2 regions of the Streptomyces sp. NPDC053474 genome follow, and region 2 is predicted to be linked to the other one. Evidence: riboswitches for the same ligand, from Rfam matches in the RefSeq annotation. Region 2 holds a riboswitch; the other holds the start of a gene.

Region 1 (15,530 bases), on a different contig from region 2:
CGCCATGGGCATCGTGGAGCTGCTGCTGCACACGTACGACGTACTGAGCGCCTTCGAGGTGGCGTACGAGCCGCCGGAGCGGCTCTGCGAGGCCCTGCTCGCCTGGCAGTTCCCGCACGTGCCGCCCGCCCGGGACGGCGCGTCGCACTGGCGGACGCTGCTGTGGGCGACGGGCCGGGGCACCCTGCCGGGGCGGTCCCGCCTGGAGCGCTGGCGCTGGCACAACCAGATCCACCTGCCCGCCGGGCCCGTGGCGCTCCTGGAGCTCGCGCCCCCGGCCCTCGCCGACCTCGCCGCGGGCGGCACCGGCGGCCTCGACTGGATCGCGGGCGGCCCGTGCGAGGGCACGCGGACCGGCGCCGGACTGATCGCGCAGGCGTACGCGGCGGGCACGCACCGCCCCGAGTGGGGCTCGTACGCGATCGTGCGGACCGCCGACCAGGTCGCGGTGGGCGCCATGGGCTTCCACGGCGCCCCCGACCACGAGGGCTGGGCGGAGCTCGGCTACGACCTGGCCCCCGCGGCCCGCGGCAACGGCTACGCCACGGAGGCCCTGCGCGCGCTGGCCGCCTGGGCTCTCGGCCTGCCCGGCGTCACCGGCCTGCGCGCGGTGGTGGACGAGGGCAACACGGCGTCGGAGGCGGTCCTGCGCAGGGCAGGCTTCGAACGGTCCACCGACCGCGAGAACCAGCGGACCTACACGATGTCAGCCCGCCCCAGCGACAGTTTCAGCCCGTCCGGCGTTTGAGGACGAGGCGCGAAGCGCCGAAAAACGGGGGTACGGGGGCGGAGCCCCCAGATCGGGAAGGGGTGGGCCCGGGGCGCCCCGCGAGGGCTACTTCCGCCGCCGCAGCCCCGCCGCAGTGAGCCTCCGCACCAGCTCCTTGGACCCCACCTCAAGAGCCCCCGCGGCCACAGCGGCCCCGTACCGCTCCGCAGGCACGTCATAGTGATCCCGCTCGAAGGCCCGCCGAGGCGCCCCGATCCGCGCGGCGAACGCGTGCAGCTCCTCGTACGAGACGTCGCTGACGAGGTGGGACCAGAGCCGCCCGTGGCCGGGCCACACCGGCGGGTCGATGTACAGCGTCACGACAGCCTGCCCACCGGCGCCACGACGACCCCGGCCTTGCCGCACACCCAGTGCGGGTCGGGCCCGAGCTCCGGCTCCACGTCCAGGGCGTGCGGCTCCCCGGTGCCGCACACCGGGCACAGCGGCCAGCGGCCGTAGCGCTCCAGGATCCGGTCCTGTACGTCCTGGGCGACGAGCCCGGCGACGTACGCCGCGCCCTCGGGCCACTGCTCGACCCACCAGCGGCGGTGCGCCACGGACTCCTCGACGAAGGAGACCACGTCGGCCTGCGCGACCTCGCGCGCGGCGAGGTCGGCGAGGACCAGGGCGCGGGCCGCGTGCAACGCCTGCTCCAGCGGGTCAATCGTGTCCATGCAGCCATTGTCGCCCCCCGTGCCCCGCGGTGCGGTCGGCAGGAGTCTTGACCCGGTCACGACGGTGAAAATATCTTTCAGGAGTGACCTCTGACGTGAAGGAAATTTTCGCGGGCGGGGCTCCGCCCGCCCCGGCCGCCCTCGCGGCGAAGGTGCGCACGCTCGGGCCGTCGATGACCCGCTCCATGCAGCGCGTCGCCGAGGCCGTCGCGGGCGACCCGGCGGGCTGCGCCGCCCTCACGGTCACCGGCCTCGCCGAGCTCACCGGCACCAGCGAGGCCACGGTCGTGCGCACCGCCCGCCTCCTCGGCTACCCCGGCTACCGCGACCTCAGGCTCGCCCTCGCCGGGCTCGCCGCCCAGCAGCAGTCGGGCCGCGCCCCGGCCGTCACGGCGGACATCGCCGTGGACGACCCGATCGCCGACGTCGTCGCCAAGCTGGCGTACGACGAGCAGCAGACCCTCGCCGACACGGCCGCCGGGCTCGACACGGTGCAGCTCGGGGCGGCCGTCGCCGCGCTCGCCTCGGCCCGCCGCACGGAGATCTACGGCGTGGCCGCGTCGGGGCTCGTCGCCCAGGACCTCGCGCAGAAGCTCCTGCGCATCGGCCAGGTCGCGCACGCGCACTCGGACCCGCACCTGGCCGTCACCAACGCGGTGACGCTGCGCGCGAAGGACGTGGCCATCGCGATCACCCACTCCGGTTCGACGGGCGACGTCATCGAGCCGCTGCGGGTCGCCTTCGAGCACGGCGCCACGACGATCGCCGTCACCGGCCGCCCCGAGGGCCTCGTCTCGCAGTACGCCGACCACATACTGACCACCTCCACCGCCCGCGAGAGCGAGCTGCGCCCGGCGGCCATGTCGTCCCGTACGAGCCAACTCCTGGTCGTGGACTGCCTGTTCGTGGGCGTGGCCCAGCGCACGTACGAGACGGCTGCGCCTGCGCTCGCGGCATCGTACGAAGCCCTGGCCCATCGGCACCGGAACGGCTGAGCCCCTGCCTTGGCGCGGCCCTTTGTCGCGCTTCGCGCTCGTCCTCAAACGCCGGACGGGCTTGAGTACACCGCCCGCCTCTCCCCCGAAAGAGTCGCAGCACCCATGACCCCCTCCCCCGACGGCTACGGCGAACTACGTGCCGAGCTCGCGTCCCTCACCACCGAGGCCTTCCGGCCCGAGCTCGCCGAGATCGACCGGCTGCCCACCGAGGACATCGCCCGGATCATGAACGGCGAAGACGCGACCGTCCCCACCGCCGTCGCCGCGCAGCTCCCCCGGATCGCCGCCGCGATCGACGCCACGGCGGAGCGCATGGCGCGCGGCGGCCGCCTGGTCTACGCGGGCGCGGGCACGGCCGGGCGCCTCGGCGTCCTGGACGCGTCCGAGTGCCCGCCGACCTTCAACACCGACCCCGGTGACGTCGTCGGCCTGATCGCGGGCGGGCCGACCGCGATGGTCACGGCGGTCGAGGGCGCGGAGGACAGCAAGGCCCTGGCCGCCGAGGACCTGACGGCGCTCGCGCTCACCCCCGACGACACGGTCGTCGGCATCTCGGCCTCCGGCCGCACGCCGTACGCGATCGGCGCCGTCGAGCACGCGCGCGCCCTCGGAGCCCTGACGATCGGCCTGTCCTGCAACGCGGACAGCGCGCTCGCGGCGGCCGCCGAGCACGGCATCGAGGTCGTCGTCGGCCCCGAACTCCTCACCGGCTCCACCCGCCTGAAGGCGGGCACGGCGCAAAAACTGGTCCTCAACATGATCTCGACGATCACGATGATCCGCCTGGGCAAGACGTACGGGAACCTGATGGTCGACGTCCGCGCCTCCAACGAGAAGCTGCGCGCCCGCTCCCGCCGCATCGTCTCCCTCGCCACGGGCGCCCCCGACGACGAGATCGAACGCGCCCTGGCCGCGACGGACGGCGAGGTCAAGCCCGCGATCCTCACGATCCTCGGCGCGGTGGACACCCCCACGGCGACCCGCCTCCTGTCGGAGACGAACGGCAACCTCCGCGCGGCCCTCGCGGCGACGAGGCCTGGCCTGCGGGGCTAGGACGGCCTGCCGTTCCAGTCCAGACGCCATCCGTCATCGACGTTCAGGACGGCTTCGAGGAACTCGTACCGCCCCACCTCGCGGGCGGCGTCCGGAACGGTGGCCCCAAGGCGTTCCGCCACGCTCAGGGCGAGCTCGTACAACGATGCCCACGCCATCTGATCCGACATGGGCCCTTTGATGACACCCGCTGCGTCCGCCATGGTCACTCGCCTACGTCCAGATCGTGTTGCAGTCCATGCACTGAAACCTTCCATCAGGGTGCATCATCACGCTCTTGCTTCCGCATGCGGGGCAGGTGTCGCTGCCCAACGGACGTGCACACGGCGGTTCGCGCATGGCGGAGCGCCCTTTGGCTAGGCGTAGTCGTCGGGAGCGCCTCCGTGCTGGTCCTGCGGCCACGCGACGCGGCAGTCCAGGCACGTGAAGCGGTACTCCACCTCGCCCGTCCTCGGGTTCACGGCCTGCGACAGGATCAGATGAACGTCCCCGCACTTGATGCAGCGGGCAGGCGGATTGCTCGGCCGGTAGCTCATGCGCCCAGTCTCCCGCGCAACTGCGGTTTCTTCAGCCGGTGTTCAGCAGTGTCGCGTCACGCCCGGCCGCCCGGACGAACGCGGCGGCCTCGTCGACCGCTCCCGCCGCCCCACCCGTCACGGAAGCCGCCCTTCCCGGTTCACCTGGCGGACGCGGGCCCTCAGCACCTCCCCCGTCGACGCCGGGGCCGTCGACTCCGGTGGGCAGTCCCACTCCCGGCCGCCGCCCACCGGCCGCAGCTGTACGTAGCCGCCCTCGTGGCCCATCACCTGGCCGACGCTGCCGTCCCGTACGTCGACCGCGTACTCCCCCGGGCTCACTTCGCCGCCCCGCGCAACACCGCGACCAGGCGCATCGCCGTGTCCAGGTTGCACCTCCCCAACTCCACCAGCGGGTACGGGGCCTCGGCCGCCATCGTCAGGGGGTCCACGCGCAGCGAGGGCAGCGTCAGCCCCAGCCGGGCCAGCTCCGCGCGCAGCGCCGCCACCGCGTCCTCGGCCGCGCGGCCCCTCTCCTCCGCCGTCATTGCCATGACCTACGCCTTTCTACTGAGTGTTCAACGTTCCTCACCCAGGGTGCTCACCCGCGCCTACCCTGAAAAGCGCAGGCCACCCAACAGTCCCCGGTGTCCGAGGAGTTCCCTGCCGATGACCCGCCCCAAAGACCTCGACCCGTCGTCCAACCCCCGCGCGTTACTGGGCGCGGAGCTGCGCCACGCTCGCGAGCGCGCCCGCCTCAGCCAGGAGGCCCTCGGCGCCCCGCTGTTCGTCAGCGGCTCCTTCATCGGCCAACTGGAGGCCGGTACCCGCAGGATGCACCTGGAGTACGCCCGCCACTTCGACGAGACCCTCGGCACGGGCGGCTTCTTCACCCGCAACTGCCGCGCCCTGGCGAAGTCGAAGTACCCCGACCACTTCGCGGAGGCAGCGGAGGCGGAGGCGGTCGCCACCTCGATCAAGGAGTACGCGCCGCTGCTGATCCCGGGGTTGTTGCAAACCCCGGGCTACGCCCGCGAGGTGTTCATCGCCCACCGCCCGACGGCACCGGAAGAGGTCATCGACGAACTCGTAGCGAACCGACTGGAACGAGCAGCACTCCTGAGTGACCCAACAACGCCCCTGATGTGGGCGGTGCTTGACGAGGCAGTCCTCCGCCGCACGGTCGGCGGGCCGGTCGTGATGGCCGAGGCGCTGCGACACGTCGCCAAGCTCGCGCGCAAGCGCAGGGTCATCGTGCAGGTGCTGCCGTTCAGCGCAGGTGCCCACACGTCGATGGGCGGCTCCCTCAAGCTGATGGCCTTCGAAGACGCACCTCCACTCGTCTACTTCGAAGGATCTGGCATCGGGCGGCTGGAGGACGATCCGGCAACCATCACCCGCTACGAACTCGCATACGATTTGTTGGGGGCCAATGCACTGTCCCAGCGCAAATCCTTGGCCCTGATCGAATCAGTGGCAGAGGATTACGCCCATGAGGATCAGCCCTGAGTACGACCTGAGCGCGGCTACGTGGCACAAGTCCACGTACAGCGACGGCAGCGGCGGCAACTGCCTGGAGATAGCCCGCTGGCGCAAGTCCACGTACAGCGGTGGGGACGGTGGCAACTGCCTGGAGGTGGCAGACGGCCACCCGGACGTCATCCCCGTCCGGGACTCCAAGGACCCCCTTGGCCCCCACCTCCTCTTCCACCCCCCGGCCTGGTCCGCCTTCATCAGCTCGCTGGAGGCGTAGGGCGGAAACGCCCGAGGGCGGCACCCCCTGCTGGAAGCAGGGGGTGCCGCCCTCGGGAAGGACGAGCCCGAGCCGAACGAACCGGCTCAGAAGTCCATGTCACCGCCGGGCATGCCGCCCGGAGCGGCCGGCGCGGCCTTCTCCGGCTTGTCGGCGATGACGGCCTCGGTGGTGAGGAACAGCGCGGCGATCGACGCGGCGTTCTGCAGCGCGGAGCGCGTGACCTTCGCCGGGTCGATGATGCCCTCGGCGATCATGTCCACGTACTCGCCGTTCGCGGCGTTCAGGCCGTGACCGGGGGTGAGGTTGCGGACCTTCTCCACGATGACGCCACCCTCAAGGCCAGCGTTCACGGAGATCTGCTTCAGCGGGGCCTCAAGCGCCAGCTTGACGGCGGCGGCACCGGTGGCCTCGTCGCCCTCCAGCTCCAGCTTCTCGAACACCGAGGAGGCCTGCAGCAGGGCCACGCCACCACCGGCGACGATGCCCTCCTCGACGGCCGCCTTCGCGTTGCGAACGGCGTCCTCGATGCGGTGCTTGCGCTCCTTGAGCTCGACCTCGGTCGCGGCACCGGCCTTGATGACGGCCACGCCGCCCGCGAGCTTCGCCAGGCGCTCCTGGAGCTTCTCGCGGTCGTAGTCCGAGTCGCTGTTCTCGATCTCGGCGCGGATCTGGTTCACCCGGCCCTGGACGGCCTCGGAGTCACCGGCACCGTCGACGATCGTGGTCTCGTCCTTGGTGATGACGACCTTGCGGGCGCGGCCGAGCAGGTCCAGACCGGCGTTCTCCAGCTTGAGGCCGACCTCCTCGGAGATGACCGTGCCGCCCGTGAGGATGGCGATGTCACCGAGCATGGCCTTGCGGCGGTCGCCGAAGCCCGGGGCCTTGACGGCGACGGACTTGAAGGTGCCACGGATCTTGTTGACGACCAGCGTGGACAGGGCCTCGCCCTCGACGTCCTCGGCGATGATCAGCAGCGGCTTGCCCGACTGCATGACCTTCTCCAGGAGCGGAAGGAGGTCCTTCACGTTGGAGATCTTGGAGTTGACGATGAGGATGTACGGGTCCTCGAGCGCGGCCTCCATGCGCTCCATGTCGGTCGCGAAGTACGCCGAGATGTAGCCCTTGTCGAAGCGCATGCCCTCGGTGAGCTCGAGCTCCAGACCGAAGGTCTGCGACTCCTCGACCGTGATGACGCCTTCCTTGCCGACCTTGTCCATGGCCTCGGCGATGAGCTCGCCGATCTGGGTGTCGGCGGCGGAGATGGAGGCCGTGGAGGCGATCTGCTCCTTGGTCTCGACCTCCTTGGCCTGGTCGAGCAGGGCGCCCGAGACGGCCTCGACGGCCTTCTCGATGCCGCGCTTCAGGGCCATGGGGTTGGCACCCGCGGCCACGTTGCGCAGGCCCTCGCGGACCAGCGCCTGGGCCAGGACGGTCGCGGTCGTCGTGCCGTCACCGGCGACGTCGTCCGTCTTCTTCGCGACCTCCTTGACCAGCTCGGCGCCGATCTTCTCGTACGGGTCCTCGAGCTCGATCTCCTTGGCGATGGACACACCATCGTTGGTGATCGTGGGGGCGCCCCACTTCTTCTCGAGGACGACGTTGCGACCCTTGGGGCCCAGGGTCACCTTGACGGCGTCGGCGAGCTGGTTCATGCCGCGCTCGAGGCCGCGCCGTGCCTCCTCGTCGAACGCGATGATCTTGGCCATGTGAAGTGGTCCTCCCGGACAGGGGTGGAAAAACTCGGACCGCGCCGGCGCCCGCGACGGACGGTCTGCCTGCCTTGTGGTTCCTTGCCCCACCCGGCCTGCGGACCTCACCCACCCGGTCCTTCTGTCACTCTCACTCGTAGAGTGCTAACGCCAATGATTAGCACTCGCCCCCTCCGAGTGCAAGGTCGCCCCCACACACTGGGGTCCGGCTTCCCCACTTCCCCCTGATCCCGTGGGCCCTCTTCCCCCCGCCCCCGTGGGCCCTCTTCCCCTCGCCCCCCGTGGGCCCTCTTCCCCTCGCCCCCCCCGTGGGCCCTCACGCCCCCTTGCCACCCATGGGCCCTCACGCCCCCTTGCCACCCGGTGGCCGGCGACGCCCCGGCGGCCCGGCGGCCTGCGGCGGCGCGCGGGCACCCGTGGGCCCTCACTTCCCCTGCCACCCGGGGCCCCTCGAAACCTGGGCTGCCGCCCCGGCCCCCTTTTCGAACGCGAGCCCCCGCCTGCCCCTCCCCTCGGGCGTGGCGCCGCCGCTGCCGCCTGCCCGTCCGTCGGGCGCGACCCGTCGCCCACGACACCGGCGCTACCGCGCCGGATGCTTTCCCACCCACCCGCCCGTTTGCTCGGCAGTACACCGCCCGGGCAGGGAAGCCCTCCCCCGCCAGTGGGCGGGAGACACCCGCAGCGCAGCGGCGGCGCAGGCTGCCGCCTGCCCGTCCCTCGGGTGCGGCCCGTCGCCCACGACACCGGCGCTACCGCGCCGGATGTCTCCCACCCACCCGCCCGTTTGCTCGGCAGTACACCGCCCGGGCAGGGAAGCCCCCCACCACGAAGCCGCCTGGCCATGGGCGGGCGGGTGGGAGGCATCCGCCGCGGAGCGGCGGCGTAGAGGGCGAGCCCGCACCCAAGGGACGGACGGCAAGGCGCGCGGCCCGCCCGGGCCGGGAAGGCGACTGGCCATGGGCGGGCGGGCGGGAAAGCAACCGGCGCGGTAGCGGCGGCGGTGGCCCGGGGGTGAGGGGCGGCCGGAGGACAGGGGCCGGGACCCCGGTTGGGGTGGGGGCCAACAGAGGAGGGCCCGCCTCCCGAACCGGGAGGCGGGCCCACGCGTCGCTGGTGGCCGATCGCGCCAAGCCGATCAGACGGCGAGCTTGACCATGTCCGCCTGCGGACCCTTCTGGCCCTGCGAGATCTCGAACTCGACTCGCTGACCTTCTTCCAGGGTGCGGTAGCCGTCCATCTGAATCGCGCTGTAGTGGACGAATACATCCGCACCACCGTCGACCGCGATGAAGCCGTATCCCTTCTCCGCGTTGAACCACTTGACGGTGCCCTGAGCCATGCCTAACTCCCCTATTACTGGCCCTTGCGCAGGACCGCACTTCACGGACCCGGGTCAGACCTCACCCCCCATGGGTTGGGGGATGTGCGCCGGAACGCGTCGACCGCGGCTGAATGTATCTGTCCAACTGCCGTCTGCAACAGGTCAATCGGACGAGAATTCTGGGCACGGCCGATCGTCGATATGCGGAGAATTCACCGGCGTTCAGGGCAAGTCGGGCCAGACAAAAGCCACGTTCGGCTCAAATAGGCAGGACACTTTGGCTGCTTCTTGTCGGCTCCGCGGCCGACTTCACCGAGGCGACTCAGGCCGCCCGACATCAAAAACGAAGCTCCATTCCCAACTGTACCGCGCTCAACCATGCAGAATTGCCCCCTCCGCTTCTCTCGCGGAGGGGGCAATCGAGGTAACTCTGCGTAGGAACAAGAGCCGTTGTATACGAAACGGCTCCACGAGCACCCCGCAGGGGCTTCGGAACGGCTCAGCCGCCGGCGACCGCCGGAATGATCGAGACGCCCGCGCCGTCGGGCGTCGCGGTCTGGAGGCCCTGCTCGAAACGCACGTCGTCGTCATTGACGTACACGTTCACGAAGCGGCGCAGCTTGCCCTGGTCGTCCAGGACGCGGGCGCCGATCCCGGTGTGGTTCTTCTCCAGGTCGGCGATGACCTCGGCGAGGGTGGCCCCCTCGGCGCTCACTTCGGCCTGCCCGCCGGTGTACGTACGAAGGATGGTCGGGATGCGAACGTTGACGCTCATACTCTTCACCTCGGTAGTTCATGAGGGCGCCCCGGTCCAGGAGCGCCCGAAGGGGCACGGGGCACTGCGCGACCAGCCCAGTACGGCCCGCAGGGAAGTGATCAGCCCGCAAGCCCCGCGGCACGGAAGGCGTCCAGGCTCGGCCGAATGGTCGCGGTCGCCTGCGAGGACGCCGCGACGGCGTCAAGGGTCTTCAGGCCGTCCCCGGTGTTGAGGACGACCGTGGTGAGGGAGGTGTCGAGGAGCCCCTCCTCGATCAGCTTGCGCGTGACCCCGACGGTCACGCCACCCGCGGTCTCCGCGAAGATGCCCTCCGTGCGGGCGAGGAGCTTGATCGCGTCGACGACCTGCTCGTCGGTCACGTCCTCCACCGCGCCGCCCGTGCGCCGGGCGATGTCGAGCACGTACGGACCGTCGGCCGGGTTGCCGATGGCGAGGGACTTGGCGATGGTGTTCGGCTTCTGCGGGCGGACGACGTCGTGGCCCGCCTTGAAGGCGGCGGAGACCGGCGAGCAGCCCTCCGCCTGGGCGCCGAAGATCTTGTACGGCTTGTCCGCGACGAGGCCGAGCTTGATGAGTTCCTTGAGGCCCTTGTCGATCTTCGTGAGCTGCGATCCCGAGGCGATGGGGATCACGAGCTGGTCCGGCAGTTCCCAGCCGAGCTGCTCGCAGATCTCGTACGCGAGGGTCTTGGAGCCCTCGCCGTAGTACGGCCGCAGGTTCACGTTGACGAAGCCCCAGCCCTCGCCGAGCGGGTCGCCGATGAGCTCGGAGCAGAAGCGGTTCACGTCGTCGTAGTTGCCCTCGATGCCGACGAGCTCGCCGCCGTAGACCGCGGCCATGACGACCTTGCCCTGCTCCAGGTCGTGCGGGATGAACACGCAGGAGCGGAAGCCCGCGCGGGCGGCGGCGGCGCCGACGGCCCCGGCGAGGTTGCCCGTGGAGGAGCAGGAGAGCGTGGTGAAGCCGAAGGCGCGCGCGGCCTCAAGGGCCTGCGCGACGACGCGGTCCTTGAAGGAGTGCGTGGGGTTGCCGGAGTCGTCCTTGACGAACAACTTGCCCTGCTCGACGCCCAGTTCACGAGCCAGGTTGTCGGCCTTGACGAGCTTGGTCCAGCCGGGGTTCAGATTGGGCTTGTCCGCGACGTCGGCGGGGACGGGCAGCAGCGGGGCGTACCGCCAGATGTTGGCCGGTCCCGACTCGATCCTCGCGCGGAGCGCCTCGGGGTCTCCGACAGGGAGGTCGTACGCGACTTCGAGCGGGCCGAAACACTCGGCGCAGGCGAAGATCGGTCCGAGCGGGAAGACGGTGCCGCACTCGCGGCAGGAGAGACCCGAGGCGGGTCCCAGGTCGACGGTGGCGTCCGCGGGGGGCGTGGTGTCGACGGTCTGCACAGCCATGGAGGCGAGGCCCTTTCTCCTCATCTTCCTCGCGGCGCATCTCGCCACGAGACGGAATTGGCACCTTCCCGAGCCGGGAGCCTCGCGGTGCGCCGCTGGCGCTACGAGACCGGCTGGAGGGTTGCCGGGGCTTCAACGGGCCGTATCCCTCTGCCCCTCTGGATGAGCGGTATTCGGTTGTTGTACGCGGTGTGCCTGTGGCATCCGTGACGGACGGCGACCCCCGACATGCGATGGTCACCGGCCTTGTTCAAGACTGTAACCGACGGCCAGGACAGTTGAGATAGTCGTCCGAACCGCGAGATGGATCACATACGGCCACCAACGGGAGGAACCCGCGTGCTGGAAGAGGTCGAGCGCTGGCTGAGCAGGCGTTCCTGGTCCGTGACCGACCGCCCGCTGGACCGTCTCACCGCCGCGAAGCGGGCCTCGGGCACCACGGTGAGCGTCGTGCTGCCCGCCCTCGACGAGGAGCGGACGGTCGGGGAGATCGTCGCGGAGATCCGCCGCGAGCTGGTCGAGAAGGTCCCCCTGGTCGACGAGCTCGTGGTGGTGGACTCCGGCTCGCGGGATCGCACCGCGGAGGTGGCGCGCGCCGCGGGCGCCCGGGTCGTGCGCCGGGACGACATCCTGCCGCGCGTCCCGGCGGTGCCCGGCAAGGGCGAGGTCCTGTGGCGCTCGCTCCTGGTCACGCACGGTGACGTGATCGCGTTCGTGGACGCCGACCTGAAGGAGTTCTCGGCCGACTTCGTGACCGGCATCGTGGGCCCGCTGCTCACCGAGCCGGACGTGCACTTCGTGAAGGCCATGTACGACCGTCCGCTGACGATGCTCGACGGCCCGGGCGCCCCCGGCGACCCCGGCGGCGAGGGCCCCGGCGCCACGGCGGGCCAGGGCGGCCGCGTCACCGAGCTGATGGCACGCCCCCTGCTCAACATGCACTGGCCCCAGCTCGCGGGCTTCGTCCAGCCCCTCGGCGGCGAGTACGCGGCCCGCAGGTCGCTCCTGGAGCGCCTGCCGTTCCCGGTCGGGTACGGGGTGGAGCTCGGGCTGCTCGTGGACGCGCTGCACACCGTCGGCCTGGACGCGCTCGCGCAGGTCGACGTCGGGGTGCGCAAGCACCGGCACCAGGACGGGCAGGCCCTCGGGCGGATGGCCGCGTCGATCTACCGCACGGCGCAGCTGCGGCTCGCCCGCGCGCATCTGGTGCGGCCCGAGCTGACGCAGTTCGTCCGGGGGGCGGGGGGCTTCGAGCCGCGTACGTATGCGGTGGATACGGAGGAGCGGCCGCCTATGGTGGAGGTCGCGGAGTATGCGGCGCGGCGCGTGGCTTGAGCGGGCCTGCGGGGGCACCGGGGCTGGTTTTCGTCCGCGGGCCGTCCTGGGCTAGTCGCGCAGTTCCCCGCGCCCCTTCGGGGCGCTTGCCTTCGCGTCGAGTCCGGGAAGTGATGGGCCACTCGTACTGATGCGCGTTTACGGGCATCCCGGGCGGGCTAGGTTCGGCAACATGGTCTCCGTTCATGCCGCCGCCCGGGTTCTCGTCGCGTCCAATCGCGGCCCCGTCTCGTACGCCGTCGGTGATGACGGCGAGCTGACCGCGCGCCGCGGCGGGGGCGGGCTCGTGTCGGGGCTCAGCGCCATCGGCGACGAGGCGGACGCGCTGTGGGTGTGCTCGGCGCTCGGCGACGGCGACCGCGAGGCGGTGCGGCGCGGGGTCTCCGAGCCCGGCGTGCGCATGCTCGACATCGACGCGAAGACCCACGCGGCGGCGTACAACGGCATCGCGAACTCGGTGCTCTGGTTCGTGCACCACATGCTGTACCAGACGCCCCTGGAGCCGGAGTTCGGCCCGGAGTTCCGCGCCCAGTGGGCCGCCTACGAGCAGTACAACCAGGCCTTCGCGGAGGCGCTCGCCGAGAGCGCGGCGCCCGGCGCGGCGGTCCTGGTGCAGGACTACCACCTCGCGCTCGTCCCGGGGATGCTCCGCGAGCTCCGCGAGGACCTGCGGATCGGGCACTTCTCGCACACCCCGTGGGCGCCCGTCGACTACTTCCGGATGCTGCCCGACGACATCGCCGAGCGGCTGCTTCGCGGCATGCTGGGCGCGGACCGGCTCGGCTTCCTCACCGGGCGGTGGGCGGACGCGTTCACGGAGTGCTGCGTGCGGCTGCTCGGCGGCACGTCGGGGACGCGGGTCGGGGTGCACGGGCTCGGCGCGGACGCGGACTTCCTGCGGGAGCGGTCGCGGCGCGCGGACGTCGAGGAGCGGCTCGTGAGCCTGCGCGAACAGGTGGGCGCGGGCCGGAAGGTCATCGTCCGCGTGGACCGCACCGAGCTGTCGAAGAACATCGTCCGGGGCCTGCGGGCGTACGAGCTGCTGCTCGACGAGCACCCCGAGTGGCACGAGCGGGTGGTGCACGTCGCGTTCGCCTACCCCTCGCGGCAGGACCTCGCGGTCTACCGCGCCTACACGGCGGAGGTCTCCCGCGTCGCCGAGGCCATCAACACCCGCTTCGGCACGGCCGGTTGGACGCCGGTGGTGCTGCACGTCAAGGACGACTTCGCGCGCTCCCTCGCCGCGTACCGGATCGCCGACGTGGCCCTGGTCAACCCCATCCGGGACGGCATGAACCTGGTCGCCAAGGAGGTCCCCGTCGTCTCCGACGAGGGCTGCGCGCTCGTCCTGTCCCGGGAGGCGGGAGCCTATGAGGAGCTCGGCGAGGACGCGTTCGCGGTGAACCCGTACGACGTGACGGGGACGGCCGCCGCGCTCCACGAGGCCCTGCTCCTGCCCGCGGCGGAACGAGCCGAACGCACCAAACGCCTCGCCGTCGCGGCCACGGCCCTCCCCCCGACCCGCTGGTTCCTGGACCAGCTGGCGGCGCTGGAGGCGTAGGCCTTCAGGCCAGGGCCGCGGTCAGCCAGGCCAAGAGCCCGACCACACCCGCAGGGCCATCGACCACCAGGTCCGCGCGGGACGCCAGCTCCGCGACCTCCGCGCTGCCGCTGCACACAAGCAGCCCCCGCACCCCACCATCCGCCCGCAGCTTGTCCACCGCGGCGAACGCGGGCAGGTCCCCGAGGTCGTCCCCCGCGTAGAGGACCGACTCCGCGCCCACCTCGCGTACGTACTCGACGAGGGCCACGCCCTTGTCCACGCCGGGCGGCCGCAGCTCGAGGACCATCCGGCCGGGCTCGACGATCAGCCCGTGGCGGGCGGCGAGCTCGCCGAGGGGGCCGCGCAGGGCGTCGAAGGCGGCCTGGGGGTCCTCGGCCCGGCGCGTGTGCACCGCGACGGCCCGGCCCTTCTCCTCGATCCAGGTGCCCTGCCAGGCCCCGATCGCGTCGAGGAAGCCGGGCAGCTCGGCCCGTACGGCGGCGACGCCGGGGTGCGGCTCGGCCGCGCGCACGGTGCCGGTGACGGCGTCCCAGCGCTCCGCGCCGTAGTGCCCGAGCACGACGAGGTGCTCAAGGCCTGGGACGCCCGCGAAGCCGCCGTAGCGCACGGCGACGCCCGCGGGGCGGCCGGTGACGACCGCGACGGAGCGGACCCTCGGGGCGAGGGCGGCGAGCGCGGGGACGGCGTCCGGGTGGGCCCGGGCCCGCTCGGGGTCCGGCACGATGGCCGCGAGCGTGCCGTCGAAGTCCAGGGCGATCACGGCGCGTTCGGGGCGGGCCAGGATCGCGGCGAGGCCGTCGCGGCCCGCGGGGGTCAGTGGCTCGTACGGGGAGTGCGTGCGGTCGTCGCCCATGGGACCGACCCTAGCGTCAGCGCTCCGCGCGGCGTGCGGCGCGTACCCGTCGCAGGCGGTTCACGGTGACCGGGTCGTGGGCCAGGGCGCGCTCGTCGTCCAGCAGGGCGTTGAGGAGCTGGTAGTAGCGGACCGGGGCGAGGCCCAGGTCCTCGCGGATGGCCCGCTCCTTGGCACCGGGGCCGCTCCAGTTGCGCCGCTCCAGGGCCAGCACGGCCCTGGCCCGCGCGGACAGGCCGCCCTCGGCCCCGGAGGCCTCGGAGGGCTCGGGCACGGGAGGCTCCGCCTCAGGCACACCGTTCACCCGGCCCACGCTAGCTCGCGTTCTCCTCCGCCGCCGCCTTCGCGTCGAGCTGGCTCAGGATCGCCTGCGGGTCGCCGTTCGGGTCGACGGTCTTGCCGATGTACTTCTTGATCTGCACGGACACCTGGGCCCAGGACGTCTTGCCGACGGGGTACAGCTGGGAGGCGGGCAGCTCCTCCAGGAAGCCGCCGAGCTTCTTCGCGTCCGCCTTGTCGTCGGCCATCTCCTGGGACGCCGACGTGGTCACCGGCAGCAGGTCGTACTCGCGCGAGAAGTCCAGGACGTTCTTCTTGGAGTACGCGAAGTCGAGGAACTCGCGGATCTCCTTGCGGTGGCCGTTCTCCTTGAAGGCCATCATCCAGTCGGCGACGCCCATCGTGGACTGGGCCTTGCCGTTGACGCCGGGCATGGGGACCATGCCGTACTTCAGGTGCTTCTTGGCGGCCATCTGCATCAGCGTCGGGTGGCCGTTGAGCATGCCGACCTCGCCGCGCGTGAAGGCGG
Region 2 (15,530 bases):
AGTCCCTGTCCGCCCAGTCCGCGGCCGAGGCCATCGCGCGGGGCGTCCGGCGCGTCCTGCCCGACGCCGAGGTCGACCTGATCCCGCTCGTGGACGGCGGCGAGGGCACCGCCCAGGCGCTCGCCGCGGCCGCGGGCGGGCGGCTGGTCGCGCTGCCCGCCACCGGCCCGCTGGGCGAGCGCATCGGCACCCACTTCGCGCTCCTCGACTCCGGCACCGCCGTGGTGGAGATGGCGGCCGCCGCGGGCCTGTGCCTGGTGCCGCGCGAGCTGCGCGACCCCGGCGCCACCACGACGTACGGCGTGGGCGAGCTGATCCGCGCCGCGCTCGACACGGGCGCCCGCCGCATCCTGGTGGGCTGCGGCGACTCGGGCACATCGGACGGCGGCGCGGGCGCGCTCCAGGCCCTCGGCGTCCGACTCCTGGACGCCGACGGCTGGGAACTTCCGCGGGGCGGCCGGGAGTTGCCGCGGCTGCACCGGGTCGACGCCTCCGCCGCCGACCCGCGCCTCGCCGGGGCCGAGCTGCTCGTCGCCTGCAACCAGCACAACGTCCTGTGCGGCGAGCAGGGCGTGGCCCGCGTCTTCGGCCCGCAGAAGGGCGCGACCCCGGCCCAGGTCGAGGAGCTCGCCGCGGGCCTGGAGCGCTGGGCGTACGTCCTCACCCGCGACCTGAGGGTCACCACCGACCTGTTCCACGGCCCCGGCACCGGCGCGTCCGGCGGCCTCGGCGCGGGCCTCGCCGCGCTCGGCGCCCGGCTCCTGCCCCGCTTCGACGTGCTCCTCGACCACCTCGACCTGGACGCGCGCCTGGCCCGCGCCGACCTGGTCGTCACCGCCGAGGGCGCCCTCGACCGGCAGACGCCGCGCGGCAAGGTCCCGGCCGAAGTGGCCCGCCGCGCCAAGCGGTTCGGCCGCCCGGTGCTCGCCCTCGCGGGCACCATCGGCGACGGGGCGCACCTGGTGCGGGCGGCGGGCGTGGACGCCTACAGCGCGATCCTGCCCGCCCCCGTCACGCTCGCGGAGGCGCTCGGCCGGGGCGGCGAGTTCCTCACCGACGCCACCGAACGGGCCCTGCGGATGATCCTGCTCGGCTCGCGCCTGCCGGGTCAGGCGGCGGTGGCCTCGGCGTCGGCAGCGGCACCGGCGGCGGTGTCGGGCACGCAGCGCCCGTCCTCGGTGCGGTAGCTCCACCGCGCGCCGTCGCTGACCAGCTCCTTGACGGCCCGTACGAACCGCTCGACGTGCTCGTCCGGGGTGCCCGCGCCGAAGCTCACGCGGATCGCGTTCAGCGACCGCTCGCCGGGGGCGGCCTCCGGGGCGCCGCACTCGCCGGGCTCGTCCGGGGTGCTGCCGAGGAGCGTGCGCACCAGCGGGTGCGCGCAGAACAGGCCGTCGCGCACGCCGATGCCGTACTCGGCGGACAGCGCGGCCGCGAAGTGCGAGCTGTTCCAGCCGTCGACCACGAAGGAGATGACCCCGACGCGGGGCGCGTCGTCCCCGAACAGCGAGAGCACCCGCACCTCGGGCACCCCGGCGAGCCCCTCGCGCACCTTCTGGATGAGCTGCCGCTCCCGCGCGACCAGGGAGTCGAACCCGGCCTCGGTCAGGGCCTTGCAGGCGGCGGCGATGGAGTAGGCGCCGATGACGTTCGGCGAGCCCGCCTCGTGCCGGGCGGCCGTGTCGTGCCACTCGACGTCCACCCCCCCGTCGGCGCGCCGCGTCACCGTGCGCGAGGCACCGCCGCCGGCGAGGTAGGGCTCGGCCTCGCCCAGCCAGTCGGCCCGCCCGGCAAGCACCCCGGAGCCGAAGGGCGCGTACAGCTTGTGCCCGGAGAAGGCGATCCAGTCGACGTCCAACTCCGCGATGTCCACGGGGTGGTGGGGCGCGAGCTGCGCGGCGTCGAGGACGATGCGGGCGCCGTGGGCGTGCGCGGCGGCGGCCAGCTCGCGCACCGGCCACAGCTCCCCGGTGACGTTCGAGGCGCCGGTCACGCACACCAGGGCGGGCCCGTAGGGGTCCCGGTCGGCGAGGGCGCGCTCCAGGGTGCGCACCGCATCGCCGGGCGTACGGGGGGCGTTCAGATACGTGACGCGCGCGTCGCGCCACGGAAGCAGGGAGGCGTGGTGCTCGGTCTCGAAGACGAAGACCTGGCAGTCGGCGGGCAGGACGGCGGCGAGCAGGTTCAGCGAGTCCGTCGTGGACCGGGTGAAGACCACCTGGTCGCCCTCGCGGCAGCCGAGGAACTCGGCCACCGTCCTGCGGGAGTTCTCGAACAGGTCGGTCGACAGCTGCGACAGGTACCCGGCGCCGCGGTGCACGCTGCCGTAGTACGGCGCGTACGCGGCCACGTCGTCCCAGACCCGCTGCAGCGCCGGGGCGCTCGCCGCGTAGTCGAGGGCCGCGTACGTCACCTCGCCGCCGGTGACGAGGGGCACGGTGACGTCCCGGCCGAGCACGGGCAGCGGCTCGGCGCAGCAGGGGTCGGCGGACTCGGAGTCGGTGGCGACGGCGGTGGCAACGGTGGAGGCAGACATGGCGAACTCCCGTAAGAGGCAGGCGACATCGCTGTGCGGACAGCGGTCGACGCGACAGCGCGACCGGTCAACGGCACAGGAGAAGGAAGAAGGGGGGTACGGAGAACGGGGCCTTCGGCCCTATCGCATTCGCTGGCTCACGAGACTGCTCCCTCGACGACCAGGACCCCTGGTGACGCGAGGGGTCCGCGCTTGCGGTGAACCTTGCTGTTCACCGCCTGGTCTTCACCCGGGGCACCCCGCCACGGACGGAGGGTTGCCGGACAGCGGGCCGGGGCCGTAGTCGCTGTCACTCATGACCTGTGCAGCATCTTGCCACACGATCTTGCAAGTGCAACACCGCCGTCCACGATCCGGACCGGCGGGCCCCGTCAACCGGGCCGGGTTGAGGCGCCCCCTAAGGGGCGCGGGGAACTGCGCGCTCAGCGCGCGAAAAGCCGCAGACGCGTCTGCTGAGATCCCGGCAGACGCGTCTGCGGCTTTGTGGGGGCTGGTCGCGCAGTTCCCCGCGCCCCTTACGGGGCTCAGGCGTTGCTGGCGGCCACCCAGCGCGCCAGCGCTGCCCGCGCCGCGCCGGAGTCGATGGACTCGGCCGCCCTCGCCATGCCCGCGCGGAGCTGCTCCGCGAGCAGGCCCGCGCCCGGCTCCAGGGCGACCAGGGCCGCCGCGGCGTTCAGCAGCACCGCGTCCCGCACGGGACCGGTCTCGCCGTCCAGGAGCCGCCGCGCGACCTCCGCGTTGTAGGAGGCGTCGGCGCCCCGGAGGGCCTCGACGGGCACCAGGTCGACGCCGACGTCCCGCGGGTCGAAGGCCTCCTCGCGGACGCCGCCGTCGCGCACCACCCACACCCGGGAGGTGGCGGTGGTGGTCAGCTCGTCCAGGCCGTCGTCGCCGCGGAAGACGAGCGCGGAGGAGCCGCGCTCGGCAAGCACGCCCGCGAGGATCGGCGCCATCCGCGCGTCCGCGACACCGGTGGCCTGGGCCCGGACCTGCGCCGGGTTGGTCAGCGGGCCGAGGAAGTTGAACGTGGTGCGGATGCCCAGCTCGCGCCGCGCGGGGGCCACATGGCGCAGCGCCGGGTGGAACTTCACCGCGAAGCAGAAGGTGATCCCGGCCTCGTCCGCGACCTCGCGCACCCGCTGCGGCGTCAGCTCCAGATTGACGCCGAGCTTCTCCAGGACGTCGGAGGCGCCGGACGCGCTGGAGGCCGCGCGGTTGCCGTGCTTGACGACCTTCGCGCCGGTCCCGGCGACGACGATCGCGGACATGGTGGAGATGTTGACGGTCTTGGCGCCGTCGCCGCCGGTGCCGACGATGTCGACGCTCGGCCCGGGTACGTCGATGACGTGCGCGTGCGCGTACATGGCCCGGACGAGACCGGAGATCTCCTCGACGGTCTCCCCCTTGGCGCGCAGCGCGACGGCGAAGCCCGCGATCTGCGCGTCGGTCGCCTCGCCGCGCATGATGCGGTCCATCGCCCAGGCCGTGTCGTCGGCGCTCTGGTCGCGGCCGTCGAGCAGTCCGTTCAGCACGTCGGGCCAGGAACGGGCCGCCGCGGTGTCGCCTCCTGCGGGGGTCACAGCGCTCATGGCCGCTCCTGTGTGTTCGTCTGCGTGCGTCGAGGGGGCGTCCCCGCCCCTGGGGGATGCCCCCACCCTATCCAGCCCGGGGACGGCGAAGAGCCCCGTCCAGGTGCTGGACGGGGCTCTTGCCGTGGCGACCTACGACGGTCGGGGACCTAAGGGTCAGTGGTGGCCGTGGCCGCTCGTGATCTCCTTGTACTCGTCGACCGTCGGCTTCGGGATCTGGCTGTCCTCGCCGTACATGTTCTTGGACAGCTTCGCCCGCAGCTTCTGCGAGCCCGTCACCTTGCGCTCGACGCCGTTCTCGTCGACCGTCGGGCCGATCTCGAGCGGCTTGTACTGCTCGTGCGCGGTGAGGGTGTGCAGCTGGTCCTGGTCGAGCGGCTCGTGCACCTCGATGAACTCACCGTGCGGCAGGCGCTTGATGATGCCGGACTCGCGCCCGTGCAGCACCTTGTCCTTGTCGCGGCGCTGGAGGCCCAGGCAGATCCGCTTGGTGACGACGAACGCGATGACCGGCCCGACGAAGAAGAAGATCCGGACGAACCAGGTGATGGCGTTGATCGACAGGTGGAAGTGCGTGGCCCACAGGTCGTTTCCACCACCGACCAGCATGATCATGTACGCGGTGACCCAGGCGACACCGAACGCGGTCCGCGTCGGGGCGTTGCGCGGGCGGTCCAGGATGTGGTGCTCGCGCTTGTCGCCGGTGACCCAGGACTCGATGAACGGGTAGACGGCGATGGCCGCGAGGACCAGCGGGAAGATCGCCAGCGGGATGAACACGCCCAGGACCAGCGTGTGGCCCCAGAGGTTGATCTCCCAGCCCGGCATGACACGGATCAGACCCTCGGCGAAGCCCATGTACCAGTCGGGCTGGGCGCCGGTGGACACCTGGTCCGGGCGGTACGGGCCGATGGCCCAGATCGGGTTGATCGAGGCGATCGCCGCGACGGCCGCGATGACACCGAAGACCAGGAAGAAGAAGCCTCCGGCCTTGGCCATGTAGACCGGGAGCAGCGGCATGCCGACGACGTTCTTGTTGGTCTTTCCAGGGCCCGCGAACTGCGTGTGCTTGTGGTAGAAGACCAGGATCAGGTGCGCCACCACGAGGCCGAGCATGATGCCCGGCAGCAGCAGGATGTGCACCGAGTAGAACCGCGCGACGAAGTCACCGCCGGGGAACTCCCCGCCGAAGAGGAACATCGACAGGTACGTGCCCACGATCGGCACGGACAGGACCGCGCCCTGCATGAAGCGGACACCGGTGCCGGAGAGCAGGTCGTCGGGCAGCGAGTAGCCGGTGAAGCCGGTGAACATGCCGAGGACGAACAGCAGGAAGCCGAACAGCCAGTTGACCTCACGCGGCTTGCGGAACGCACCCGTGAAGAACACGCGCATCATGTGCACGAACATGCCCGCGAGGAAGATCAGCGCCGCCCAGTGGTGGATCTGCCGGATCAGCAGACCACCGCGCACATCGAAGGAGATGTGCATGGTCGAGTTGAACGCCTCGGACATCAGTTGGCCCTGCAGGGGCACGTAGCTGCCGTGGTACTCCACCTCGTTCATCGACGGGTGGAAGAACAGCGTCAGGTACACACCCGTGAGGATGATGATGATGAAGCTGTAGAGGCAGATCTCACCGAGCATGAAGGACCAGTGGTCCGGGAAGATCTTGCGCATGTTGGCCTTGGCCAGGGAGTAGATCCCGAGGCGGCCGTCGGCCCAGTCCGCGACCCGCTCGCCGGCGGGCGCTTTCTTGCGTGAATCGGACGACGGGGCCGCCGTCGCCGTGGTGTTCTCGGTGCTCATCCGCGCTCCCAGAAGGCAGGACCGACGGGCTCTTCGAAGTCGCCGTGCGCCTCGAGGTAGCCCTCCTCGTTCACGCCGATCTTCAGCTGCGGAAGGGCGTGACCGGCGGGGCCGAAGATGACTCGGGCGCCGTCGGAGAGGTCGAAGGTGGACTGGTGGCACGGGCAGAGGACGTGGTGCGTCTGCTGCTCGTACAGGGAGATCGGGCAGCCCACGTGGGTGCAGATCTTGGAGTACGCGACGATGCCCTCGTGCGACCACGCCAGCTCGCGCTTGTCCTTGATGTCGTCGGGCTGGAGCCGGACGATCATCAGGGCGGCCTTGGCGATCTGGGTCTGGAAGTCGTGGTCGTGCTCCTCCAGGCCTTCCGGCTTGGCGAAGGTGAGCGAACCGACGGCGACGTCGGACGGGCGCAGCGGCTCGTTCGTGTTCATGTTCACGAGCAGCTTGCCCTTGGACCACAGGGTGTGCCGCAGCTTGTCCTCCGGCAGCGGACCGAGGTCACGCAGCAGGACGACACCGGAGAGCGGGACCAGGGTCAGCGCGCCGAACATGGTGTTGCGGATCAGCTTGCGCCGGCCGAGCTGGGACTCCTTCGCGCCCGCCGCGAAGTCCGCCATGACCTTGGCCTTGACCTCGGGCTCGGCCTCGATCGCGTGCCGCTCGTCGGCGACCTCGACGTCGGACATCAGGGTGCGGGCCCAGTGGACCGCGCCCGCGCCGATGCAGAACAGCGCCACGCCGAGGGTCATGCCGAGCGCGAAGTTCAGCGCGCTGATGTGCCCGATCGGCCAGATGTAGACGTTCTTGTCGACCGGGAACGCCACGTACGAGGCGATGAAGGCGACGGTCGCCAGCATCGAGATCGTGAAGAGCATGGCGACCGTGCGCTCGGAGCGCCGGGCGGCCTTCTCGTCGATGTCCTGGACGCGGTTCTCGTGCGGCGGCAGGCCCGGGTCCGCGAAGGGGTCCTCGGCGACGGCCACCGCGCCGTGCGCGGACTCCTGCTCGCTGGGCAGGTTCTCTTCTGGGGTTTCTTGGCTACTCATGACTTCTTGGCCTTTGCGGTCCGGGCGGCGACCCACACGGCGACCGCGATCAGCGCGCCGAGGCCGAAGATCCAGGCGAACAGGCCCTCGCTGACCGGTCCGAGACCGCCCAGCTTGAGACCGCCGGGGCTCTCGGTCTTCTCGCTGTTGACCGCGTCGATGTACGCGATGATTTCCTTCTTGTTCTTCTCCGGCATGGTCGTGTCGGGGAAGGAAGGCATGTTCTGCGGGCCGGTCTGCATGGCCTCGTAGATGTGCTTCTTGCTGACGCCTTCGAGGCTCGGCGCGAACTTGCCGTGGGTCAGCGCGCCACCCTCACCGGTGAAGTTGTGGCACTGGGCACAGTTGGTGCGGAACAGCTCGCCGCCCTTGGCGATGTCGGCGCCCTTGGGGTCGACCTGCTTCTCGGTCGGCACGGAGGGGCCGGCGCCGAGCGAGGCGACGTACGCGGCCAGCTGGTCGATCTCGGCCTGGCTGTAGATGACCTTCTTCTTCGGCGCCTGGGCGCCCTGCTGCTGGAGCGGCATGCGGCCGGTGCCGACCTGGAAGTCGACGGCGGCGGCGCCGACGCCGACCAGGCTCGGGCCGTCGGTGGTGCCCTGACCGCCGGTTCCGTGGCAGCTGGAGCAGCCCACGGCATAGAGCTTCTTGCCCTCGTCGATGGCGAGGGACTGAGCGGTTTCGTCGGCCTGCGCCTTGTCCGCCGGCGCGAACGCGGCGTACAGCCCCCCGGTGGCCGCCAGCGCGAGGAGTAGGACGACGACCGCCGCCAGCGGATGGCGTCGTCGTGCGGAGAGCTTTTTCACGGATTACCCCGGTGTCAGGATCTTCTGCGTCGATGCTTCTGGAATGTGTCGGTTGACCACTGCGGCGTGCCGTTCACCTCTAGGACGTACGCGGCTCGCCGGTTGTGACACGCCGACTACTTGATCATGTAGATCGTGGCGAAGAGGCCGATCCAGACGACATCGACGAAGTGCCAGTAGTAGGACACGACGATGGCGGCGGTCGCCTGCTCGTGGGTGAACCTCCTGGCCGCGTACGTGCGGCCGAGGACCAGCAGGAAGGCGATGAGACCGCCCGTCACATGCAGTCCGTGGAAGCCGGTGGTCAGGTAGAAGACCGAGCCGTACGGGTCGGACGAGAGCGAAAGGCCCTCGTGCTTGACCAGCTCGGTGTACTCGAAGACCTGACCGCCGATGAAGATCGCACCCATGATGAAGGTGACGATGAACCACATCCGGAGCTTCTTCACGTCACCGCGCTCGGCGGCGAACACGCCGAGCTGACAGGTGAGAGAGGAAAGCACCAGGATCGTGGTGTTGGTCGCCGAGAACGGGAAGTTCAGGGCATCGGCCATTTCCTTCCAGTGGTCGGGACCGGTCACCGATCGCAGGGTGAAGTACATCGCGAAGAGGGCCGCGAAGAACATCAGCTCGGAACTCAGCCAGATGATGGTTCCGACGCTGGTGAGGTTCGGTCGATTGACCGGCGGGTGCGCGTGCCCGGTGTCTACTGTCGTTGCTGTCGCCACGACCGACATTATGTCGGTCGCTTATCCCGCCCTCACCCCGGGGGGTGCCGTTCGGAGTGTCTGCGGCCTGTGTCCTGCCCGGATGGCCCATCGCGGCACCGTCCGAACCGGTGTTGACGGGGTGTCGGGAGGAGTAGCATCCGCGCGAGATCCCTCGACGAAGCGGAGGAACCATGCAGCCGACCGCCACGGTGTTGATCTACAGCGACGACGCGAACACCAGGGAACAGGTCCGCCTCGCGGCCGGGCGCAGGCCCGCCCCCGACGTCCCCGAAGTCCGCTTCATCGAGTGCGCGACGCTGCCCGCGGTCCTCAAGGAACTCGACCACGGCGGCATCGACGTGTGCGTGCTCGACGGCGAGGCCGTGCCCGCGGGGGGCATGGGCGTCTGCCGCCAGATCAAGGACGAGGTCTTCCAGGCCCCGCCCGTGCTGCTGCTCATGGGGCGGCCGCAGGACGCCTGGCTGGCCACGTGGAGCCGTGCGGAGGCGGCCGTGACCTTGCCGGTCGAGCCGGTGGAGTTCGCCTCCGCGTTGGCCTCTCTGCTGCGCTCCAGGGCCGCCCTGAGCGCCTAGGAGCCCCGCCCCCGCCCGCCCCCTACACGGACTGGGGGCGCAGGCGGGTCGCCGCCAGTGCCGCGCGGCCCGCCTTGGTGTCGGCCAGGAGGGCGCTGCCCTTGCGCCAGGTCTTCCAGGGGACGTTCCAGTCGCCGTAGCCGTTGCCGAAGTGGTCCATGTCGGCGCCGTAGCTGTTGACGACCTCGACGATGTCGCCCTGGCGGACCGTCTCGTAGAACCAGGCGGCGTTGCCCGTGCTCATGCCGGTGCAGCCGTGGCTGGTGTTGGCGTAGCCCTGGGAGTCCACCGACCAGGGGGCCGCGTGGACGTATTCGCCGCTGTCGGTGACCCTCGTGGCGTAATAGACCATCTTGTCGTAGAAGTCCGATGCGCCGATGCTGGCGCTGGTCATCCGTACGGCGTACTCCTTGCCGAGCACCACCTTGATGCCGTTGCGCGTGGAGTAGCCGGGCTTGCCGGTGGTGACCGGGATGGAGTTGATCTCCTCGCCGTTGCGGTAGACCGTCATCCAGTGCGACCCGGCGTCCGTGACGGCCACGATCTTGTCGCCGGTGGTCAGCTTCAGGGGCTTGGACTCGGCGCCCCACAGCTTGTCGGTGACCTTCACGCCCTCCAGGTTGGAGTGCGCGTAGATGGTGGCGTGGATGGGCCAGAACTCCTTGGGGCGGTAGTGCAGCGTCCTGCTGTCCACCCAGTGCCAGGAGCCCTCCGTCGCGGGCTGCGAGCGGACCTTGAGCGCCCGTTCGACGACGGCCCTGGCCGCCTTGGCCTTGACGGGGGCGCTGAGCTTGGCGGTGACGGGCTGGCCTACGCCGTACTTGCCCGCCTCCGGGCCGAAGGTGACCTTCAGCTGCCGCTTCTTGGCGGCCGACGCGGTGTCGAGGGCCAGGACCTTGCGGCCGGGCGAGCCCTCGTCGTCCTCCGTGCTCACCCGCACGGTGTAGTGGGCGCCCGCCGCCAGGGGGACCGTGCTGTGCCAGCGAGTGCCGTCGGCGGAGAGTTCGCCCGCCACGTAGCGGCCCTGCTGGTCGGTGGCCGTGACGTCCGTGATGCGCCCGTCGTCGCCCTGCGCGGTGACTTCGAGGGGCTTGTCCGGGTCGGCCTTCCCGCTGCTGCCCGCGGGGCCGTTGAAGGCGATCTGGCTCGCCGCGTCGTACGGCTTCGCCGAGAGCGGATGGCCGCCAGCCCCGCAGGCCGTGGTGACCGTGCCGACGGCGACCACAAGAAGGGTGCAGCTCAGTACCGTGCGGATTCGCGGAGAGTGGCTCATGACCACACGGTATGAAGGTCTGACACGCCGTGCGCGGTGAGTGACCCGTACGAGGGTTCACCCGGAAGGCGGACGCCGGGCCGCGGCGGAAACGGCCAGGGGCCCGGACGCTCCTGACGGAGTGTCCGGGCCCCTGGGGTGCGGCGGGAGTAGTCCCTACTGGTTCTGGTTCTCGCCGCGGTAGTACTCGAAGACCCAGCCCCACAGACCGATCAGGATGATCGGGGCCGAGAAGTACAGCAGCCACCAGCCGAAGACGACGCCCATGAAGGCGAGCGCGCCACCGACGGCCAGGGACAGCGGCTGCCAGCTGTGCGGGCTGAAGAAGCCCACCTCGCCGGCCTCGTCCGCGACGTCCGCCTCCTTGTTGTCCTGTGCGGCGGCGTCGACTCGCCGGGCCGTGAAGGCCAGGTAGTAGCCGATCATGATGCACAGGCCGAAGGCCAGGAAGAGCGCGGTGGTTCCGGCGGGCTCCTTCGACCACCAGCCATAGACGATCGCCATGGCCAGTACGAAGACGCTCAGCCAGATGAACATCTTGCCCTGGATCTTCACTTGCCGGCCTCCTTGTTGCCAGCGAGCGCCTTCTCGCCGTCACCGACGTTCTCGAGCTGGTCGAGCGCGGCGATCTCAGGGTGGTGCAGGTCGAACGCCGGGGATTCGGAGCGGATCCGCGGCAGGGTGAGGAAGTTGTGCCGCGGCGGCGGGCAGGAGGTCGCCCACTCGAGCGAGCGGCCGTAGCCCCACGGGTCGTCGACCTCGACCTTCTTGCCGTACTTGGCGGTCTTCCACACGTTGTAGAAGAACGGCAGGATCGACAGGCCGAGCAGGAACGAGGCGATCGTCGAGATCGTGTTCAGGGCGGTGAAGCCGTCGGCGTCCAGGTAGTCCGCGTAGCGGCGCGGCATGCCCTCGGCACCCAGCCAGTGCTGGACGAGGAACGTGCCGTGGAAACCGATGAACAGCGTCCAGAACGTGATCTTGCCGAGCCGCTCGTCGAGCATCTTGCCGGTGAACTTCGGCCACCAGAAGTGGAAGCCGGAGAACATCGCGAACACCACGGTGCCGAAGATGACGTAGTGGAAGTGCGCGACCACGAAGTACGAGTCGGAGACGTGGAAGTCCATCGGCGGCGAGGCCAGGATGACGCCGGTCAGACCACCGAAGGTGAAGGTGATCAGGAAGCCGACCGCCCAGAGCATCGGAGTTTCGAAGCTCAGCGAGCCCTTCCACATCGTGCCGATCCAGTTGAAGAACTTCACACCGGTCGGTACCGCGATGAGGAACGTCATGAAGGAGAAGAACGGCAGGAGCACGCCGCCTGTGACGTACATGTGGTGCGCCCACACCGTCACCGAGAGACCGGCGATGGCGATGGTCGCGCCGACCAGGCCCATGTAGCCGAACATCGGCTTGCGGGAGAAGACCGGGATGACTTCGGAAATGATTCCGAAGAATGGCAACGCGATGATGTACACCTCTGGATGGCCGAAGAACCAGAAGAGGTGTTGCCAGAGCAAGGCCCCGCCATTGGCCGGGTCGAAGATCTGGGCACCGAACTTGCGGTCCGCCTCCAGGGCGAACAGCGCGGCCGCCAGGACCGGGAAGGCGAGCAGGACCAGCACACCGGTCAGCAGCACGTTCCAGGTGAAGATCGGCATGCGGAACATCGTCATGCCGGGTGCGCGCATGCAGATGATCGTGGTGATGAAGTTGACCGAGCCGAGGATCGTGCCGAAGCCGGAGAAGGCCAGACCCATGATCCACATGTCGGCGCCGATGCCCGGGGAGCGGACCGCGTCCGACAGCGGGCTGTAGGCGAACCAGCCGAAGTCGGCCGCGCCGTTCGGCGTGAGGAAGCCGCCGACCGCGATCAGCGAGCCGAACAGGTACAGCCAGTAGGCGAACATGTTCAGTCGCGGGAAGGCGACGTCGGGGGCGCCGATCTGGAGCGGCATGATCCAGTTCGCGAAGCCCGCGAACAGCGGCGTCGCGAACATCAGCAGCATGATCGTGCCGTGCATCGTGAACGCCTGGTTGAACTGCTCGTTCGACATGATCTGCGTGCCGGGACGGGCGAGCTCGGCGCGCATGAAGAGCGCCATCACACCGCCGATGCAGAAGAACGCGAACGACGTGACCAGATAGAGCGTGCCGATCGTCTTGTGGTCAGTGGTGGTCAGCCACTTGATGACGACGTTTCCCGGCTGCTTGCGCCTGACCGGCAGCTCGTCCTCGTACGAGTCGTTCGCTGCGGCGGCACCCTGGGGTTCGTTGAGGATGCTCACAGGTTGTTCGTCTCCCGGTTCTTCTCGTGGCCCGTCTGCTCGATGCCGGCCGGGATGTAACCGGTCTGGTTCTTCTTCGCGAGGTCTTCGAGGTGCTTCTTGTAGCGCTCGGGGGAGACGACCTTGACGTTGAAGAGCATCCGGGAGTGGTCGACGCCGCAGAGCTCGGCGCACTTGCCCATGAAGGTGCCCTCCTTGTTGGGAGTCACCTCGAAGGCGTTGGTGTGGCCCGGAATGACGTCCTGCTTCATGAGGAACGGCACCACCCAGAAGGAGTGGATGACGTCACGCGAAGTCAGGACGAAGCGGACCTTCTCGCCCTTGGGGAGCCAGAGGGTCGGACCGGGGTTGCCGTTCTGCGGGTTCCGCTCGCCGGGCGTACCGACCTCGTAGACGCCGCCGGCGTTCGCCGGGAAGTCCTTGCGGAAGCGGTCCGGAATGGCGTCGAGGTCCTTGGACGTCTTGGCGTCGCCCTTGTCGGAGCCCGGAACGTCCTCGATGTAGTTGAAGCCCCAGCTCCACTGGTAGCCGACCACGTTGATGGTGTGGGCCGGCTTGTCGTCGAGCGCGAGGAGCTTCGATTCGTCACGGGCGGTGAAGTAGAACAGCACCGAGACGATGATGAGGGGGACGACCGTGTACAGCGCCTCGATGGGCATGTTGTAACGGGTCTGCGGAGGGACCTCCACCTTGGTGCGGCTGCGCCGGTGGAAGATGACGCTCCACAGGATCAGGCCCCAGACCAGCACGCCCGTGGCGAGCGCAGCCGCCCACGAGCCCTGCCAGAGGGAGAGGATCCGCGGAGCCTCCTCCGTGACCGGGGTCGGCATACCCAGGCGGGGAAAGTCCTTGTATGTGCAACCGGTGGCGGTTACCAGGACCAGGCCCGCAGTCAGTGCCTGCAGCAGCTTCCGCCGCATCGGGCGCCGCGGCGAGCGGTCGGAGCCGTTGGGACTCACGTAGCGCCTTCCCGAGAGTCTCGCCCGCGCGGTTCGGCTGCGGCCTTCTCGCTGGTCGGTCGCCGCCCTGCGTCGGGCAGGGGTTTGGATGTTTATGCGGACCAAACCCTACTGGACGCTATTTGGGGTCGCGCGGGGAGGGTGCCTAACGCGCCGTGGGTCACTCCGAAGGGGGGCGGTCGCCCCTCCGGGGCCGCGTTCTGACGGGGCCTCGGGACACGCGACGGCTCCGGAGAGTGCGGCTCCGTTCGGCGGCTGCGGTCGGTTGCTCGCGCGGTTCCCGCGCCCCCTCGGGCGCTGCCGCCCGGCCGGAGGTCTTAGCGTTGCCGCGTGGCTTACTTCGACGCGGCCTCGTCCGCACCTCTTCACCCCGTGGCCCGCCAGGCCCTGCAGGCCGCGCTTGACGAGGGGTGGGCGGATCCCTCCCGGTTGTACCGGGAAGGGCGGCGGGCGCGGCTGCTGCTTGACGCGGCGCGGGAGGCGGCCGCCGAGGCCGTGGGCTGCCGCCCGGACGAGCTGGTGTTCACCCCGTCCGGGACGCGGGCGCTGTACGACGGCATGGCGGGAGCCCTGGCCGGGCGGCGGCGCGCGGGGCGGCATCTGGTGGTGTCCGCGGTGGAGCACTCCGCCGTACTCCATTCGGCCGCGGCGCACGAGCGGGCGGGCGGCACGGTGACCGAGGTGGGCGTGGACCGCGCGGGGGCGGTGGACGCCTCGGCCTACGCGGCCGCGCTGCGCGAGGACACCGCGCTCGCCTGTCTGCAGTCCGCCAACCACGAGGTCGGCACCCGTCAGCCCGTGGCCGAGGTCGCGGCCGCGTGCCGGGCGGCCGGGGTGCCGCTGCTCGTGGACGCGGCGCAGTCCCTCGCCTGGGGGCCGGTGGACGGGCCCTGGTCGCTCCTTGCGGCCAGCGCGCACAAGTGGGGCGGCCCGGCGGGCGTCGGGCTCCTCGCGGTCCGCAAGGGCGTGCGGTTCGCGCCCCAAGGGCCGGTGGACGAGCGGGAGTCGGGCCGCTCGGCCGGGTTCGAGAACATCCCGGCGATCGTGTCGGCCGCCGCGGCGCTGCGGGCGGTGCGGGCCGAGGCCACGGCCGAGGAGGCCCGGCTGCGCGAGCTGACCGGGCGGATCCGGGCCCGGGTGCCGGGCCTCGTACCGGACGTCCAGGTCGTCGGCGACCCCGCGCGGCGCCTTCCGCACCTGGTCACCTTCTCCTGTCTCTACGTCGACGGGGAGTCGCTCCTGCACGAGCTGGACCGGGCCGGGTTCTCCGTCTCCTCCGGGTCCTCCTGCACCAGCAGCACGCTCACGCCGAGCCACGTCCTCAAGGCGATGGGGGTGGTCAGCGAGGGCAACGTACGGGTGTCGCTGCCGCTCGGCACGGGCGAGGCGGACGTGGAGCGCTTCCTGGAGGTGCTGCCGGACGCCGTCGGCCAGGTCCGCGCGAAGCTGGGCGCGCCGGTGTCGGGGGCCGCCCCGGGCGGGGCGCTCGACGACCTGACCGTCGACGCCCTGGGCGAGCGCTGCCCGCACCCCGTCATCGAACTGGCCAAGGCGCTGCCGCGCGTGCGGATCGGCGGCACGGTGACCGTCCTGGCGGACGACGAGGTGGCCGCCGTGGACATTCCGGCGTGGTGCTGGACGCAGGGCCACGAGTACGTGGGCGCCGAGCCCAGGGGGCTCGGCGCCGCCTATGTCGTTCGGCGCTCCGCGCCTCGTCCTCAAACGCCGGACGGGCTGGATGGTCTCGCCTGAGCGCCGTCGCCACCCGCCCGCCCCTGAGAGGGCGGGTGGGTGGGTGAGGGGCGGGGTCAGGCCAGGTGGGTGCGGACCTCTGCGGCGGCGGCGTCGCCGTAGGCCACGGCGAAGCGGTCCATGAAGGAGCTGCGCCGCAGCTCGTACTCCTGGGTGCCGGTCGTCT

The links. Region 2 has a riboswitch for S-adenosylmethionine ahead of ACIG3E_RS11660 (aminotransferase class V-fold PLP-dependent enzyme). Riboswitches for the same ligand answer to the same signal wherever they lie in the genome.
Region 1: another riboswitch for S-adenosylmethionine. It lies ahead of thrC (threonine synthase); the one in region 2 lies ahead of ACIG3E_RS11660 (aminotransferase class V-fold PLP-dependent enzyme).

What each region holds. Positions count from the first base shown of each region.
Region 1 covers NZ_JBITXV010000005.1:401,792-417,321, forward strand. The annotation lists gene ACIG3E_RS14615 (GNAT family N-acetyltransferase) at 1-748, shown strand, start outside; gene ACIG3E_RS14620 (DUF4031 domain-containing protein) at 836-1,090, opposite strand; gene ACIG3E_RS14625 (hypothetical protein) at 1,087-1,443, opposite strand; gene ACIG3E_RS14630 (MurR/RpiR family transcriptional regulator) at 1,527-2,438, shown strand; gene murQ (N-acetylmuramic acid 6-phosphate etherase) at 2,544-3,494, shown strand; gene ACIG3E_RS14640 (hypothetical protein) at 3,491-3,664, opposite strand; gene ACIG3E_RS14645 (hypothetical protein) at 3,851-4,030, opposite strand; gene ACIG3E_RS14650 (hypothetical protein) at 4,148-4,351, opposite strand; gene ACIG3E_RS14655 (hypothetical protein) at 4,348-4,563, opposite strand; gene ACIG3E_RS14660 (Scr1 family TA system antitoxin-like transcriptional regulator) at 4,679-5,518, shown strand; gene ACIG3E_RS14665 (DUF397 domain-containing protein) at 5,502-5,762, shown strand; gene groL (chaperonin GroEL) at 5,849-7,471, opposite strand; gene ACIG3E_RS14675 (cold-shock protein) at 8,610-8,813, opposite strand; gene ACIG3E_RS14680 (MoaD/ThiS family protein) at 9,295-9,570, opposite strand; gene thrC (threonine synthase) at 9,672-10,994, opposite strand; SAM riboswitch class I at 10,988-11,139, opposite strand; gene ACIG3E_RS14690 (glucosyl-3-phosphoglycerate synthase) at 11,310-12,305, shown strand; gene ACIG3E_RS14695 (trehalose-6-phosphate synthase) at 12,478-13,866, shown strand; gene otsB (trehalose-phosphatase) at 13,871-14,722, opposite strand; gene ACIG3E_RS14705 (DUF3263 domain-containing protein) at 14,739-14,996, opposite strand; gene ACIG3E_RS14710 (extracellular solute-binding protein) at 15,037-15,530, opposite strand, start outside.
Region 2 covers NZ_JBITXV010000004.1:373,585-389,114, reverse strand. The annotation lists gene ACIG3E_RS11665 (glycerate kinase) at 1-1,187, shown strand, start outside; gene ACIG3E_RS11660 (aminotransferase class V-fold PLP-dependent enzyme) at 1,109-2,536, opposite strand; SAM riboswitch class IV at 2,720-2,837, opposite strand; gene trpD (anthranilate phosphoribosyltransferase) at 3,061-4,125, opposite strand; gene ACIG3E_RS11650 (cytochrome bc complex cytochrome b subunit) at 4,282-5,934, opposite strand; gene ACIG3E_RS11645 (Rieske 2Fe-2S domain-containing protein) at 5,931-6,983, opposite strand; gene ACIG3E_RS11640 (c-type cytochrome) at 6,980-7,789, opposite strand; gene ACIG3E_RS11635 (heme-copper oxidase subunit III) at 7,906-8,526, opposite strand; gene ACIG3E_RS11630 (hypothetical protein) at 8,691-9,092, shown strand; gene ACIG3E_RS11625 (Ig-like domain-containing protein) at 9,115-10,365, opposite strand; gene ACIG3E_RS11620 (cytochrome c oxidase subunit 4) at 10,522-10,920, opposite strand; gene ctaD (cytochrome c oxidase subunit I) at 10,917-12,653, opposite strand; gene coxB (cytochrome c oxidase subunit II) at 12,650-13,612, opposite strand; gene ACIG3E_RS11605 (cysteine desulfurase/sulfurtransferase TusA family protein) at 13,943-15,364, shown strand; gene ACIG3E_RS11600 (carbohydrate kinase family protein) at 15,421-15,530, opposite strand, start outside.